DNA from 2 places in the Marinobacterium aestuariivivens genome. Region 1 is predicted to be linked to the other one. Evidence: riboswitches for the same ligand, from Rfam matches in the RefSeq annotation. Region 1 holds a riboswitch; the other holds the start of a gene.

The links. Region 1 has a riboswitch for cobalamin ahead of btuB (TonB-dependent vitamin B12 receptor). Riboswitches for the same ligand answer to the same signal wherever they lie in the genome.
Region 2: linked by a shared signal. The riboswitch ahead of ACFQDL_RS25030 (CbtB domain-containing protein) and the one ahead of btuB (TonB-dependent vitamin B12 receptor) in region 1 are both predicted to bind cobalamin.

The regions. Positions count from the first base shown of each region.
Region 1 is NZ_JBHSWE010000001.1:3,950,828-3,954,226, forward strand. It holds gene ACFQDL_RS20635 (3-hydroxyacyl-CoA dehydrogenase NAD-binding domain-containing protein) at 50-1,633, shown strand; cobalamin riboswitch at 1,766-2,002, shown strand; gene btuB (TonB-dependent vitamin B12 receptor) at 2,137-3,399, shown strand, end outside.
Region 2 is NZ_JBHSWE010000001.1:4,775,731-4,779,129, reverse strand. It holds partial or broken gene ACFQDL_RS25040 (ATP-binding protein) at 1-857, opposite strand, end outside; gene ACFQDL_RS25035 (CbtA family protein) at 841-1,650, opposite strand; gene ACFQDL_RS25030 (CbtB domain-containing protein) at 1,710-1,901, opposite strand; cobalamin riboswitch at 1,936-2,149, opposite strand; gene ACFQDL_RS25025 (hypothetical protein) at 2,201-2,380, opposite strand; gene ACFQDL_RS25020 (putative bifunctional diguanylate cyclase/phosphodiesterase) at 2,820-3,399, shown strand, end outside.

The DNA of each region.
Region 1 (3,399 bases):
CAAGCCGCAGAAAGCCGATATCGCGCAGGCCTTGGGAGCCGTCGATGCGGTGGCCGAGCCGGCCGAGCTTAAAACCCGCGCCCTCGAGCTGCTGCGCGAGCAGATTGGCAGACCCGCGGACCTGCGCGCCATCCGCGCCCGCAAGCAGGATCCGCTGGTGGCCAGCGATGCACTGCACCAGCAGCTGGCGGCGCTGGAACAGCAGTTCGGTACCGGATTGAATCCGAATTTTGAAGCGGGTCCGACGGCGCTGGCGCTGATCCTGAGGCATATCACGCTGCCGTTCCGGGACGCCCTGGCCGAAGAGCGCAACGCCTTTATCGAGTTGCTCCAGCGCGACTCGGCTCGCAGCCTGGTCGGACTTTTCCTCAATGACCAGGTGCTCAAGCGCAAGGCGAAACAGGCGCAGCAGCAGGCCCGTGCCGTCAGCCGGGTCGGAGTGCTCGGTGCCGGCATCATGGGCGGCGGCATCGCCTTTCAATCGGCCAGCACCGGCACGCCGGTGCTGATGAAGGATATTCGTGACGAAGCGCTCGAACTTGGACTGAAGACCGCCGGCAAGCTGCTCGACCGCCAGGTCGAGAAGGGGCGTCTGGATCAGGCCGGCAAGGAAAAGGTGCTGGCTGCGATCGAGCCGACGCTGGAATACGACGGTTTCGACCAGGTCGACCTGGTGGTCGAGGCGGTGGTCGAGAACGCTGCAATCAAGGCCGGTGTGCTGGCCGATGTCGAACGGGCTCTCGAGCCCGGCGCGATCCTGACCTCCAATACTTCCACCATTTCGATCGACCGCCTGGCGAAAAGTCTGCAGCGGCCGCAGCAGTTCTGTGGCATGCACTTCTTCAACCCGGTGCATCTGATGCCGCTGGTGGAGGTGATCCGTGGCCGTGAAACCAGCGAAGAGACCCTGGCGACCGCGGTGGCCGGTGCACTGTCGATGGGCAAGACCCCGATTGTCGTCAACGACTGCCCGGGCTTTCTGGTCAACCGTATCCTGTTCCCCTATTTCAACGGTTTCAACCGCCTGCTGCTGGACGGCGTCGACTACCAGCGCATCGACCGGGTGATGGAGGGCTTCGGCTGGCCGATGGGGCCTGCCTACCTGATGGATGTGATCGGCCTCGATACCTGCGTCCATGCCGACCGGGTGATGATCGAGGGTTTCCCTGAGCGCATGGGTCATGATGGACCCTGCATCGCCGACCACCTGGTCCAAGCCGGCAGTCTGGGGCAGAAGAGCGGACGCGGTTTCTACGCCTACGGCGTCGACGAAAGCGGACGCCGTACCCGCGAACCCTCCGCGCAGGCGCAGCAACTGATCGATGCGGCGAAGGGGCCGGCGGTGGAACTGAGCGACCAGGATATCCTTGACCGGATGATGATCCCGATGTGCCTGGAGGCGGTACGCTGTCTCGAGGACGGCATTGCCGAAACGGCCGCCGAAGTCGATATGGGGCTGATCCTGGGGCTGGGCTTCCCGCGCTTCCGAGGCGGTGCGCTGCGCTATATCGACAGCCTGGGCCTGCAGACCTTCTGCGAGCGGGTCGAGCGTCATGCCGGCAGCGGCCCGCTCTACCGGGTGACCGACGGCCTGCGCCAGCGGGCCGGGAAGGGCGAAACCTTTTTCGACTGACCCCTGCATTGATCGCGGCACCGTAGGGTGCTGGTGAGCAACGCGAACCGCACCGACTTCATATCGGTGCGGTTCACTCCGTTCACCGGCACCCTACGTCTCCCCCTTTGCTTTCCAGCCCAGGCGCCTCTACAATGCGCGCCTGCTTCTGGTACCCCTGCGCCCTGCGCCCGGGTTTAATCGGGAAGTCGGTGCGCCTGCGATCGACAGGCAATGCCGACACTGCCCCCGCAACGGTAGACGAGATTCGATTCAGCGAAATGCCACTGTGGCCCATTGAAAAACGGTCATGGGAAGGTGCTGCATCGGGACAGCTTTCGGGGCTGTCCGCTCGTGAGTCCGGAGACCGGCCACAAGCGTTTCTGCCGGCGAAGCGGAGGGCTTCCGAGCGGCGCATTGAGGGACCGGTTTCGCCGGTGCCCTGTGCCGTCCATTCGATCCCTTCCCTCGTCGACCCTTTTTCTGTTGCCGTGCGGGTGAGCACGGGAAGGATCGTCATCAAAATGAAGAACACCACGCTTTCAGCCGCCGTGCTGCTGGGGTCTGCCGCCTGCCAGGCCGCGGCCGCGACCACCCTGAGTCCGGTCATCGTGACCGCGACCCGAACCGCCCAGACCGCCGATCAAACTCTGGCCTCGGTTACCGTCATTAGTCGCAACGATATCGAGCGCAGCCAGGCGCAACTGCTGCCGGAGCTACTGCGTGGTGTACCGGGACTGGCCCTGTCCAACAACGGCGGGCCCGGAAAGGCCACCTCCGTCTTTCTGCGCGGCACCAATTCCGATCACGTGCTGGTACTGATCGACGGAATCAAGGTCGGCTCCGCCACCGCCGGCACCACCGCTTTCCAGGACCTGCCTCTGAGCCAGATCGAGCGCATCGAGATCGTGCGCGGTCCCCGTTCGAGCCTGTACGGCTCCGAAGCCATTGGCGGGGTGATCCAGATCTTCACCCGCAAGGGGCAGGGCGAGCTCAGACCCAGGGCCAGTGTCACCCTGGGCTCCCACCAGACCCGGAGCGGCGATTTCGGGCTGTCTGCCGGCGGCGAGGCGGGCTGGTTCAACGCCGGCTTCAGTGCCCTGAACACCGAAGGGATCAATGCCTGTGATCCGGCCGCCGCGACGGCCTTCGCCGGCTGTTTCGCCGACGAGCCGGACAGGGACGGCTACCGCAACCGGGCGGCCTCGCTGCGGGCCGGGCGCCGGCTGAGCGACGATACCGAAGTTGCCTTCAACTGGCTGCGCACCGAGGGCGACTCCGAATTCGACGGCAACTTCCAGAACGAGTCCGAGTCCGGGCAGCAGGTGCTCGGAGTCAGTCTCGACAGCGCCCTGAGCGAGCATTGGCAGACCCGTCTGCAGCTCGGCCGCAGCTGGGACGAGTCCGACAACTTCAAGGACGGCGACTTCAGCAGCCGCTTCGATACCCGCCGCGACAGCGTCAGCTGGCAGAACGATATCGCCGTCGGCAGCACTGCGCTGCTGACGCTGGGGCTCGATTTTCAGCACGACGAAGTCAGCAGCACCGAAGACTTCGACGTCACCGAGCGTGACAACAGCGGCGCTTTCGCCCAGTACCAGTTCATGCTGGGCCGCCACGAGCTGATCGCCGCGTTGCGCCATGACGACAACGAGCAGTTCGGCAGCCAGGGCACCGGCAGTCTGGCCTGGGGCTACGACACCGCATACGGGGTACGGCTGACGGCCAGTTACGGCACGGCCTTCAAGGCACCGAGTTTCAACGAGCTCTACTTCCCCTTCTTCGGC
Region 2 (3,399 bases), 820 kb from region 1:
GGCGGTGCGCCAGCACCAGGGCTCGACGGCATCCAGGTCCACGCGCGCCACGCTTTGCGCACCGCGCCAGGCGGCGTGGGCCCGCGCCACCCGGTGCCAGGTGACGTCGGCACGAAGGCCCTCGACGCCGGCGGCCTCGCAGCCGGTGGCGATATGCTCGTAGACCCAGGTCGCCACCGCGATATCCGCGAGACCGCGCCGCGCCCGCTCGATGCGCCGCGTCAGCGCGGCTTGGGCGGGTTCGAGCTCCGCCAGGCAGGCTTCCGGGTCGCGCTCGAAAACCTCGCGCTGGCGCACGATGGCGATGCGCTCCTGCATCCCGACCGCCGCCCCCAGCTCCAGGCACAGCCCGAAACGGTCGAGCAGCTGCGGCCGCAGCTCGCCCTCGTCCGGATTCATGGTGCCGATGAGGCTGAAGCGTGCCGGGTGGGTATGGCTGATGCCGTCGCGCTCGACGCTGTTGACGCCGCGCGCGGCCGCGTCGAGCAGCAGGTCGACCAGGGTGTCGGGCAGCAGGTTGACCTCGTCGACGTAGAGCACGCCGCCATCGGCTTTCGCCAGCAGCCCGGGCTGAAATACCGCCTCGCGTTCGGACAGCACCTGCTGCAGGTCCAGGCTGCCGGTCAGGCGGTCCTCGCTGGCACCGAGCGGCAGGTTGACGAACGGAGGCCGACGCCCCCGGGCTCATCGGGCAGGATCGCCGCCAGCGCCCGCGCCAGCGTCGACTTGGCGCTGCCCCGCGGCCCACTGATCAGCACGCCCCCAATCCCTGGATCGACGGCATTGAGCAGCAACGCGGTCTTGAGCGCATTCTGGCCGACCACGGCGGCAAAGGGGAATTCAGGCAGCGGCGACATCGGTCCCCTCGCCCGTGGCCGTGACACTGCGCTTGAGCACTACGGCACAGAGCACGCCGGCCAGCAGCCAGAACACCAGGTTGGTCAAACCCGACGCCAGGATGAACTCGCGATGCAGCGCCGTCAGCGCCGCCACGGCCTGCGGATCGGGATTGGCGAACAGCGGCCCCTGGTGCGTCGGCACCCAGGCCTGGGGCAGCAGCAGCAACGGCAGCCCGAGCAGTCGCCGCCAGCTTTTCGCCAGCATCAGCAGAGCAAGCCCGATACAAGCCAGGATGACGGTCGCCAGCCACCACAGCTGGCGCGATTCGAGCGCCGCGGCCGAGGCACCCGGAATCTCGGGCGGCAGCCCCAGCGACGGTGCGACGAAGACCGCGAGATAGGCCGCAACGCCAACGGCCAGGCCGCGGCCCGGCGACAGCTGCAGCCGGCCGCGCTCACGCAGCTGGTTCATCACCACCAGCAGGATGGCGCTGAAACCGATACCGGCGCAGACGTTGGACACCGCGGTGTAGAAGAGGCGCTCGGCACCGTCGGCCGGGGCCCAGGCCTCTGCATCATGCTGATGGGTGCCGGCCTCGCCATGCGAATGGTCGTGGCTGTGGCCGCTACCGACCGCGCTCGACAGGGGGCTTCGTCGACTTCGTATTGCTCGGCGGCGAGCAGAATGGGGGTTACGCCAACGGACTGCAGCGCGGTCGTTGTCAGCCCGAGCACGAGGCCGATAAGACAGGCGCCGAACACCAGGGAACGGAACATGGTTTTCTCTCCAAAGCGAATTCTGGCAACGCACAGACGCCACGCCGAAAGCCCGGCGCAGTGACGACTGCGACGAAGAAAGCGGTCTGTGGGTTAGTGGCAGGGGAACACGAACGCATGCCGTGTATCGTGCGCCGCGTTATGCGCCGCGCTCATCGGCAGGAAGCCAACGGCATAGAGCACCACGACACCGAACAGCACGGCCGCGCCCTGCTGCAGCAGAGAAAACGCCCTGGAACCGGAACGGGCAGCCCGCTCCGAGGAGGAAGACAGATTAGCAGACATGATATATCCCCCGGTGCCCACCGCACCGTCTCTGGATTGAATGAAATGACAGGCCGGTCTCCGGGCTCCATGAGGACGGACTCGCAGGAATCGCGCCTTTGCCTGCACCTTCCCGGCGTACGCCAGTGGTATTCGCAGACGACTCATGTATTACCGTTGCGGGGGCAGCGATGGGATAGGCCTGGGGCCGCACCATACTTCCCGATTATCCCCTCGCGCCGAGGGGCACCTGTCTACAGCGGGGCATCCTAAAGCAATTAACGCCGCAGACGCAATCCGTGGGCGCACATTTTTGCGGTCTAGTTCCGTTGCCGGCGGCACGACAGCCAGGCGGTCAGCGGATGTACCGACGCCGGCGCCTGACGCCAGCCGGGGTGGTGCATCAGCTCCTTCAGTGGCAAGCGCGCACGCCAGCCCCTGGCTTGCAACTCCGGCTGTACCAGGCGTTCGCCGACATAGCCGAGGCATAGGTCGGCCAACGGAGATGTCGACTCCGGCTGCACGAGCGTCCGGGCGAGGCGGGTAACGATCAGGCAGAAACTGCGAGCGGACGTCGCGACGTTCGAAGATGGCGCAGTACAGCTTCCGACCCTCTTAGTCACTGAAGGCGTGATGCGGTTTGCTCATCTATGATCTCCCAGCGGCAGCCCCCGTTCTCAGCGAAGCCTGCTGGTATCGAAAGTATCTTCAGAGGGTTGGCCGGCTCCCCGGTCGGCGGTGCCGTCGACCGGTCCCATGCCGTTTTGGCACCCTGGCCGAGCGCCTCCGATGCGAATAGTGCCGCCAGGATGTACTGGCCGCCAATAATATGCATACAGAATGTTTCTATATTCGCCGCCACTGGTCTAAGTTTATCCAGTGACGTAGATTCCGCTTTCGAGCGCACGGCATGCGAAGGTCGGTACAGGAGGAAGAACCATGGACAGGATACCGTTGAGGGCATTGATCATCGAGGACGAAGACGACGCCGTCCAGATCCTGGTCCGGGAGCTGCGACGCAGCGGCTACGAGCCGATCTATCGTTGCGTCGACAACAGCCAGGACCTGGCCGAAGCACTGCAGCAATCCTGGCAGATCGTGTTTTCCGATTTCACCATGCCGTCGTTCAACGGAATCGAGGCGCTGCAACAGGTGCGTCAATGGGCCCCGGATCTCCCTTTCATTTTCGTCTCCGGCACGATCGGCGAGGAGCGCGCCGTCGAGGCGGTGCGATCCGGTGCCCAGGATTACATCCTCAAGGACAACCTCAGGCGGCTGTCGGCGGCCGTACCCCGCGAATTGCGGGAGTCCGAAGCGCGGCGGGAGCGTAGCAAGGCGGAGCGCCGAATACACTATATGACGCACTACGATGACCTCACGGCTCTGCCCAATCGGGGGTTCTATTTCCGCCGCCTCGAACAGCTCATTCGTATGGCCGCCGAGACCGGCTATGGTCTGGGCCTGGTTCACGTTAACCTGGACCGGTTTCGCAAGATTAACGAAAGCCTCGGCCGCACGG